Sediminicoccus rosea: one gene and its partner. The protein of the gene in region 2 interacts with the protein of the main gene of each other region in a pairwise test. Links are inferred from orthologs where the notes say so. Each region holds a gene or a part of one and is shown on either strand. Other genes may lie near its edges.

Region 1 (4,191 bases), 1.3 Mb from region 2 along the record:
CTTCTCGGGCAGGAAGTTCAGGTGGCCCTGCGTGCCCTGCAGGAAGCCCTTGCCCCAGAGCCCGCCCGAGCCAAGCGCGATCTTCGACTGGATGATGTTGTAGCCGGCACCCAGAGGGTCGCTCTCGGGGTCGAGGAAGGTCGTGATGCGCGCGCGCTGATAATCGCGCAGATTCTCATAGACGATGGGGGCTGCCGCCACCACCGCGCCGATGATGGCGGCGAATTTCCACCAGCGCACACCCGCCGCCCAGAACATGGCGCCGCCCAGCGCCGCGGTGATCAGCGAGGTGCCGAGATTGGGCTGCTTGAAGATCAGCGCCACCGGGACGAGCACGAGGATGGCGGGGATGACCAGGAAGAAGGGATTGCCCACCCGGTCCCAGCTCGCCCGGTGAAACCAGGCGGCGAGGGCCAGCACGAGCATGATCTTCATCAGTTCCGAGGGCTGCAATTGGAGCGGCCCCAGATCCACCCAGCGCTGCGCGCCCTTCCCCACCTCGCCATGCAGCGCGACGAGCACGAGCAGGCCGACGCCGACGATGTAGCCAAGCGGCGCCAGCTTCGCGACCAGCCGGATGTCCACGAAGCCGATGCAGAGCATGAGCACAAGGCAGAAGCCGAAGCGCAGCGCATGCTTGGTGGCGTAGAGGTCCGGATTGCCACTGCCCGCCGAATAGAGCGCGACATAACCGATGCTGCCCACCGCGCAGAGCAGCAGGACGAAGAGCCAGGGGATCTGCCAGAGCTTCTGCAGGATGCCGGCGCCACGATCGCCCGTCAGCAGCCGCTTCTCAAAGACGGTGGACATTATCTGGCCCTCAGGCGCCGGGCGCCACCTCCGGCGGCTTGGCTGGCGCGCCGGGGACTGATGGAGCTGATGGGAAGGGCGGGCTGGGCCCGCCGGCCGCTTTGCGGCCGGCTTCTCCGGGCACGGCGCTGGACCTGTTCGGATGCGCTCGGCATGAGTTGCCGCATCACGTCCGCCGTCCGCTCTCCGCCACGCGCGGCCCGGGCGGGGTCTGGCGGAAGCGGTTGAAGGTCTCGACCAGCGCATCGCGCGCGAGCGGTGCCGCCGTGCCGGAGCCTGACGTCCCGTGCTCGACGATCACGCTCACCGCATAGAGCGGATTGTCATGCGGGGCATAGCCGACGAACAGCGCGTGCGGCCGCCATTCGCGCGGCACCTGGCTGACATTGAAGCCGCGCTCACGCTGCTCGCGCGTCACGCGGCGCACCTGCGTGGTGCCCGTCTTGCCCGACATCATGCCGTAGCCGCCTGGCAGGCGTGATGTCAGCGCCGTGCCACCCTGCTCGTTCACCACGGCCCACATGGCATCGCGCACCAGCCGCATGTCGCGGTCGGGGATGCCCATGGTCGGCCAGTCCTCCGGCCGGCTGCCGCGCACCGGGCGCCCGCCGATGCTGCGCGTCAGATGCGGCTGCACCGCCCGCCCGGTCGCGAGCCGCGCCGTCATCGTGCAGAGGCTGAGCGGCGTGAGCTGGTAGAAGCCCTGGCCGATGCCATGCACCACCGTGTCGCCCAGCGCCCAGGACCGGCCCTGCGCCTCGCGCCACTCGCGTGTCGGCACGAGGCCGCGCCGGGTGCCCGGCAACTCGATCTCCAGGTCCACACCCAGGCCGAAGCGGCGGGACATGGCGGCGATCCGGTTGATGCCGAGGCGCTTTGCCAATTCATAGAAATAGACGTCACAGCTCACCTTGAGGGCGGCGCGCATGTCCACCGCGCCATGGCCGTTGCGGTTCCAGCAATGGAAACGGCTGTCGCCCAGGTCGAAATGGCCGGGGCAGCTGATGCGCTCGCCCGTCGTGATCACGCGCGCCTCGAGCCCGGCGAGCGCCACCACCATCTTGAAGGTGGAGCCCGGCGCATAGAGCCCGTTCGTCGCCTTGTTGATGAGCGGCGTCGCGCGGTTCGCCGTCCATTGCCGCCACTGCGCGCTGCTGACGCCCGAGTTGAAGACGTTGGGGTCGAAGCTCGGCTGGCTCGCCATGGCCAGCACCTCGCCGTTGCGGGCGTTCATCACGACGACCGAGGTGCCTTCCTCGATCTTGCCGCGGAGCGCCTTCTGCAGCTCGGTATCCACGCTGATCTCGATGTCCTGGCCGGGCATGCCCTCGCGCCGGTCCAGCTCGCGGATCACGCGGCCCACCGCGTTCACCTCCAGCTGCACCGCGCCGGCGCGACCGCGCAGCACCTGATCATGGTGCCGCTCGATCCCCGCCCGGCCCACGCGGATGCCGGGCAATTGCAGCAGCGGGTCGCCATCCATGTCGCGCTCGGCGGGCGGCGCCACATAGCCGACGATATGGGCGAGGTGCTCGGCCTCCGGGTAGATGCGCGTGGTGCCGACATCGATCAGGATGCCAGGCAGGTCGGGCGCGTTCACCTCGATGCGCGCCATCTCCTCCCAGGTCAGGAATTCGCGGACGATGACGGGCACGAAGCGGCGGCGGCGGCGCACATCGCGCTCGACACGGGCACGCTCATGCTCGGCCAGCGGCACGATGCGGCTGAAGGTCTCGAGCGTGGCGCCGACATCGGCCGTGTGCTCGGCCACCAGCAGGGCGCGCCAGTTCAGGCGATTGCCGGCCACGACGCGCTCATTGCGATCGAGCACGCGCCCGCGCGGCGGCGAGATGAGGCGCGCGGAGAGGCGGTTCTCCTCCGCCAGCGTGGCATAGCGCTCGCCCTGCTCGACCTGGAGCTTGTGGAGCCGGTAGCCCAGGAAGCCGAAGGCCCCAAGCTGGACGCTGCCCAGCAGCAGCGCGCGGCGGGTGAAGACGCCGCGGCGCTCCTCCTCCTCGCGCTTCACCCCGCGCATGCTGAAATTCTCGATGCCGCCCTTGGTGCGGCGGAAGATGCGCGGGAACCTCACAGCGCCGTCTCCGCGCGCCGCATCGCCGTGTGCACGCGGGACAGCACCCAGGCCAGCGCCGGATAGAGGCCCGCAGCGATGCCGAGCTGATGCAGCCCCGGCGCAACCGGCGGCAGCATCCAGCCGAGGATGGCCTGCAGCACCCAGCCGAGCGTTACGGCGCACAGCGCGAAGCCGCAGAACACCAGCCAATTGGCCAGGAAGGATTGCCGCGCCAGGATGTCGCGCAGCCGCAGCGTCACGCCGTGCAGGATGAGCAGCGTGAGCACCCCCGTGCCCAGCGCGGCGAAGGAGAGCAGATCCTGCAAGAGTCCCAGGGAGAACACCACGGGCGCGGGCATGGCAGCCGGGCGGAAGATCGTCCAGAAGAAAATGCAGGGCAGTGACACCGCGCCCACGATTCCGGGAATGCCGACCGGCACCGCCGCCAGGATGATCAGGAAGGCGGTGAACATCCCCGGAAATCCCGCCCGCGCCGCAGCGTCGAGGCGGCGGAGCAGGCCCATGGGCGGCTCTGGCCGGCCCTTGGAGACCATGAGCTCAGCGCCGTCCGCGCGGCTCGGGCCGGGCGACCGCTTCCGGCGGCAGGATTCCCGAGAGCCCGAAGTCAAAAAGGCGCAGCACGTCCAGCCGTTCCAGATGCGCGAAGAGCTCGACCTCCACGGCGCCGCTCTCGGTCCAGCGCACCACGCCGACCGGTAGGCCCGCGGGGAAGGCGCCGGCCTGGGCGCTGGTCACCACCCGATCTCCCTCGCGCGGCAGCGTGCCCTCGGGCCAATGCTGCAGGCGGGGGCGTGCCGTGTTGTTGCCCACCATGATGGCACGCGCGCGACTGCCTTCCAGCGTCACGGGCACGCGGCTGTTGATGTCGGTCGCCAGCAGGACCCGGGCCGAGCGGCTGCCCACTTCGGTCACCCGGCCAGCAAAGCCGCGCTCGTCCAGGGCGATCTGCCCCTTGCGGACATTATGCTGCGGACCCGTCGCCAACAGCACGGCGCGGGCATAGGTGCCGCCGGCATCGGCGACGACGCGCGCGGTACGGAATTGCGGCGCGGGGTCGGGCACCCAGGCGAGCTGGCGGCGCAGCAACGCGTTCTCGGCCTCCAGAGCCAAGGCGGTGGCCTGCCAGCGGCGCAGCCGCTCGTTTTCCTCGGTGAGGCGGACGTTCTCGGCCCGCATGTGCCACAGCGCCTCCGCCTCCTGCACCGCCCCACGCACAGCCGAGACGGGCTGCTGCACCGCCGCCCAGATGGGAGAGAGCGCATCGGCCAGCGCCATGCGCGCGCGCTCGA
Region 2 (4,375 bases):
TGAATTCCACATCGCCGGCCAGCAGGGCCGCGGTGCGGGCGCTGTCATTGGTGATCATGCGGTAGTTGACGCGGGCGAAGGCCGGGCGCTCGCCGAAATACTGCTCGTTGCGCTCGAACTCGATGCGGTCGCCCATGCGGTGGCTGACCATGCGGTAGGGGCCGGTGCCGATGGCGGCGCGGCCGGCATTGAAATCCTCGGTTGTGACACCCTGATGCGTTTCGCGGTCCAGGATGTAGAGGTTCGTCATGTCCTGCGGCAGCAGCGGGTAGGGACCGTTGGTGGTGATGCGCAGCGTGTGGCTGTCCACCACCTCCACATTGCGGATCGGGCGGACGAAGGCGGCGAAGCTGGACGGGCTGTTGGGCACGTTCGGCACGCGCTGGAAGGTGAAGACCACGTCCTCGGCGGTGAACTCATTGCCGTTGTGGAAGCGCACGCCGCGCCGCAGCTTGAACTCCCAGACATCCGGGGCGATGGCCGTCCAGCTTTCGGCGAGGCCGGGCTGCATGCGGGCCTGGCCGTCCGTGTTGATCAGCCGGTCGAAGATCATCGCGGCCACGGCATTGTTGGGCGAAAGCTGGTGGAAATGCGGGTCGAGCGAGGTGACGGGCGCGCCGACGGCCATGTTCAGGGTCGGCGCCGCCGTCTGGGCTGCGGCCGGCCCCGGGGCCGTCGCCGCGACGGAAAGCGCCCCCAGCAGGGCGAAAATGCTCCGGGTCCAGGCCATGTTTGTTCTCCCGCGGGGCCATCAGATGAAGCGGGCTGTGTAGCAGCAAGATTACGCCGCAAGCTAGGTGGGCTTCACCTTTCTTGCGCTTCACCGAGGCCGCCGCATCCCCGACCCGCGCAGAAGGCGCGCGATTCGTTCGGATTTTGTGCTAGAGGGCCGACATGAATACGCCTCCGCCCGCCATCGAGGCCCCGGTCGTCCCGCCGCGGCCGGACAAGATCGCGCCCCCGACCCCGCCCAAGCGGCCGCCCTTCCGGCTGTTCGGCGGCTTCCTGCGCAGCCTCTTCATCCTGGCCGCCGTGGTGGCGCTGGGCGGCTCCGTCGCGGCCTATGGGCTCTATCGCAGCCTGGAGGCGGGGCTGCCCGACTATCGCTGGCTCGCCGACTACTCGCCGCCGCAGATGAGCCGCATCTACGCCGGCGACAGCCGCCTGATGGCCGAGCTCGCGGCCGAGCGCCGGGTGTTCGTGCCGATCGAGGCGATCCCGCGCCGCCTGCAACAGGCCTTCATCTCCGCCGAGGACCAGAATTTCGAGAGCCACCGCGGCGTGGACCCGGTGGCGGTGATGCGCGCCATCATCACCAACATCGAGCAATACGGCACCGGCCGCCGCATGGTCGGCGCCTCCACCATCACCCAGCAGGTGGCGAAGAACATGCTGGTCGGCAGCGACCGTACCGTGCTCCGCAAGGCGCGCGAGGCGCTGCTGGCAATGCGGCTGGAGAACGCCCTGCCCAAGTCGCGCATCCTGGAAATCTACCTGAACGAGATCTTCCTGGGCGCCCAGGCCTATGGCGTGGCCGCCGCCGCCCAGGCTTACTTCAACAAATCGCTGGAGGAACTCACCACCTCCGAGATGGCCTTCCTGGCGGCACTTCCGAAGGCGCCCAACAACTACAACCCGCTGCGCTTCCCCGAGCAGGCGCGAATCCGCCGCAACTGGGTGCTGGACCGCATGCTGGATGACGGCGTGATCACCGCCGCCGAGGCCAGTGCCGCCCGCGCCGAGACCATCCTGGCCCGCCCCTTCCGCCGGCCCGAAGTGGTGCCCGTGGGCGGCCATTTCACCGAGGATGTGCGGCGCGAGCTGATCTCCCGCTTTGGGCAGGAGCAGACGCAGGGTGGCGGCCTCGTCGTCCGCACCAGCCTCGACCCGGCCTTGCAGGCGGCGACGGAGGTGGCGCTGCGCAACGGCCTTCTCGCCTTCGACCGCCGCCGCGGCGGCTGGCGCGGCCCGCTCGCCAAGAGCGCGCATGGCGCGACGGAATGGCTTCCCGCGCTGGAGGCCTTCGGCCGCCCGCCCGGCATGCTGCCCGAATGGCGCCAGGCCGTGGTGATCGAGCTGCGCGAGCGCGAGGCGCGCGTCGGCTGGTTCGAGCGCGCCCATTCCCGCGCGCCGGCCGAGCCGCGCACCGGCACCATCCTGCTGGAGGACCTCGCCTGGGCGCGCCCCGTGCTGCCGAGCCAGGGCGTCCAGCCGGTGCGCCTGGGCAATGCGCCCCGCCGCATGTCCGATGTGCTGGCGCTGGGCGATGTGATCATGATCGAGCCGGCGCCCAGCGCGGCCCCGGCCGCCGGGACCGCGCCCGCCCGCAATGCCCCCGCCGCGCGGGCCGACCGCGTGCTGCTGCGCCAGATCCCGGATGTGGAGGGCGCGGTGGTCGCGCTCGATCCCAACACCGGCCGCGTGCTGGCCATGGCCGGCGGCTGGAGCTTCGAGCGCAGCCAGTTCAACCGCGCGAGCCAGGCGCTGCGGCAGCCCGGCTCCTCCTTCAAGCCCTACGTCTATATCGCGGCGCTGGAGCAGGGGATCCCGCCCAACCAGCGCTTCCTGGATGGCGGCGTGGAGGTCGCGACGCCGCAGGGCGTCTGGCGGCCGGGCAATTACGGCGGCGGTTCCTCGGGCGGCTACGTCACGATGCGGAACGCGCTGGAGCGCAGCCTCAACCTCGTCACCGTCCGCATCGCGCAGGATGTCGGCATGGACCGCGTGAGCGAGACGGCGGCCCGCTTCGGCGTGATCGAGAACATGCCGCGCTTCCTCTCCATGAGCCTCGGTGCCGGCGAGACGACGGTGCTGCGCCAGGCCGCCGCCTATGCCAGCTTCGTCAATGGCGGCAAGCGCGTGGAGCCGACGCTGATCGACAGCGTGCAGGACCAGCGCGGCCGCGTGATCTGGCGCAGCAGCAACCGCGAATGCGCGGGCTGCGCCTCGGGCCCCGAGGGCGGGCCGCCGCGCTTCACCGACAACCGCCGGCAGATCGCGGACCCCATCGCCGCCTTCCAGATCACCAGCATTCTCCAGGGCGCCGTGCAGCGCGGCACGGGTGCGCGCGCGGGCGCCGGGCTGAACCGCCCCGTCGCCGGCAAGACCGGCACGACGGATGACTACAAGGACAACTGGTTCGTCGGCTTCACGCCGGACATCGTGATCGCCGTCTGGGTCGGCTATGACGATCCGCGCAGCCTGGGCCAGGGCGAGACGGGCGGCACCAATGCCGCGCCGATCTTCCGCGAGGTGCTGGCCGCCGCCCTGCAGGGCAGCCCGGCCGTGCCCTTCCGCGCGCCGCCGGGCGTGGCGCTGGTCCGCATCCAGACCGACCGGGGCGAGACCATCCTGGAGGCCTTCCGGCCGGGGACGGAGAATTCCGCCACCATGCCCACCGAAATGGGCTCTGGCGCCGCCGCCCGGGTGGACAGCGGGCTGGGCGGGCTCTACTGAGCCCCCATGCGCGCAGACGCCCTCCAGCTCCAAGAGCAGATCACCGCTTCGGTGTCCCTGCTGAGGAGGCATCTTTGACTGGGATGCCTCCCTCATTCGCCTCGCCGAACTGAACGCGAAGGCCGAAGACCCCTCCCTGTGGAATGACGCCGCCGAAGCCACCAAGCTGATGCGCGAGCGCACGCGCCTGGCGGACCAGATCGAGGGCGTGCAGCGCCTCGAGCAGGGCGTGGCGGATGCGCTCGAACTCATCGAACTGGCCGAGGCCGAGGATGACGGCGCGACGGCCGATGCGGCCGTCGCCGACCTGCACGGCTTCGCCGCCGAGGCCAAGCGCCGTGAGATCGAGAGCCTTCTCTCGGGCGAGGCCGATGGCAACGACGCCTACCTCGAAGTGAATGCCGGCGCCGGCGGCACCGAAGCGCAGGACTGGGCCGAAATGCTCATGCGCATGTACATGCGCTGGGCCGAGCGCCGCGGCTACAAGGTCACGCTGACCGAGCAGTCCGAGGGCGAGGAGGCGGGCATCAAATCCGCCACCCTCCAGGTCACCGGCGACAACGCCTTCGGCTGGCTGAAGACCGAGACCGGCGTGCATCGCCTGGTCCGCATCAGCCCCTTCGGCGGCAATGACAAGCGCCAGACCAGCTTCGCCAGCGTCTATGTCTATCCGGTGATCGACGACAAGATCGAGATCGAGATCAACCCGGCCGACATCAAGACCGACACCTTCCGCGCCTCCGGCGCCGGCGGGCAGCATGTGAACAAGACCGAATCGGGCGTCCGCTTCACGCATATCCCGACCGGCATCGTCGCCGCCTCGACCCAGGACCGCTCGCAGCACCGCAACCGCGTCATCGCGATGGATATGCTGAAGGCGCGCCTCTACGAGCTGGAACTCCGCAAGCGCGAGGCCATC

What was found. The genes of interacting proteins can lie anywhere in the genome.
Region 1: the proteins of R9Z33_RS00360 (region 2) and mrdA interact in binary tests that used the Escherichia coli proteins (3 or more experiments, as listed by UniProt). The link is inferred for Sediminicoccus rosea from one-to-one orthologs.

The regions. Positions count from the first base shown.
Region 1 is NZ_CP137852.1:1,362,762-1,366,952, reverse strand. Bases 412-3,405 are described here. They hold mrdA (penicillin-binding protein 2), read right to left. Parts: upstream 2,846-3,405; coding sequence 977-2,845; downstream 412-976. Other genes in these bases: R9Z33_RS06530 (rod shape-determining protein MreD), read right to left, coding at 2,896-3,405; rodA (rod shape-determining protein RodA), read right to left, coding at 412-810. Outside these bases: more of rodA, read right to left, coding at 1-411; rod shape-determining protein MreC, read right to left, coding at 3,440-4,191. UniProt on the Escherichia coli protein: Catalyzes cross-linking of the peptidoglycan cell wall. Responsible for the determination of the rod shape of the cell. Is probably required for lateral peptidoglycan synthesis and maintenance of the correct diameter during lateral and centripetal growth.
Region 2 is NZ_CP137852.1:77,126-81,500, reverse strand. Bases 498-3,675 are described here. They hold R9Z33_RS00360 (penicillin-binding protein 1A), read left to right. Parts: upstream 498-894; coding sequence 895-3,456; downstream 3,457-3,675. Other genes in these bases: R9Z33_RS00365 (ABC transporter substrate-binding protein), read right to left, coding at 498-730. Outside these bases: more of R9Z33_RS00365, read right to left, coding at 1-497. UniProt on the Escherichia coli protein: Cell wall formation. Synthesis of cross-linked peptidoglycan from the lipid intermediates.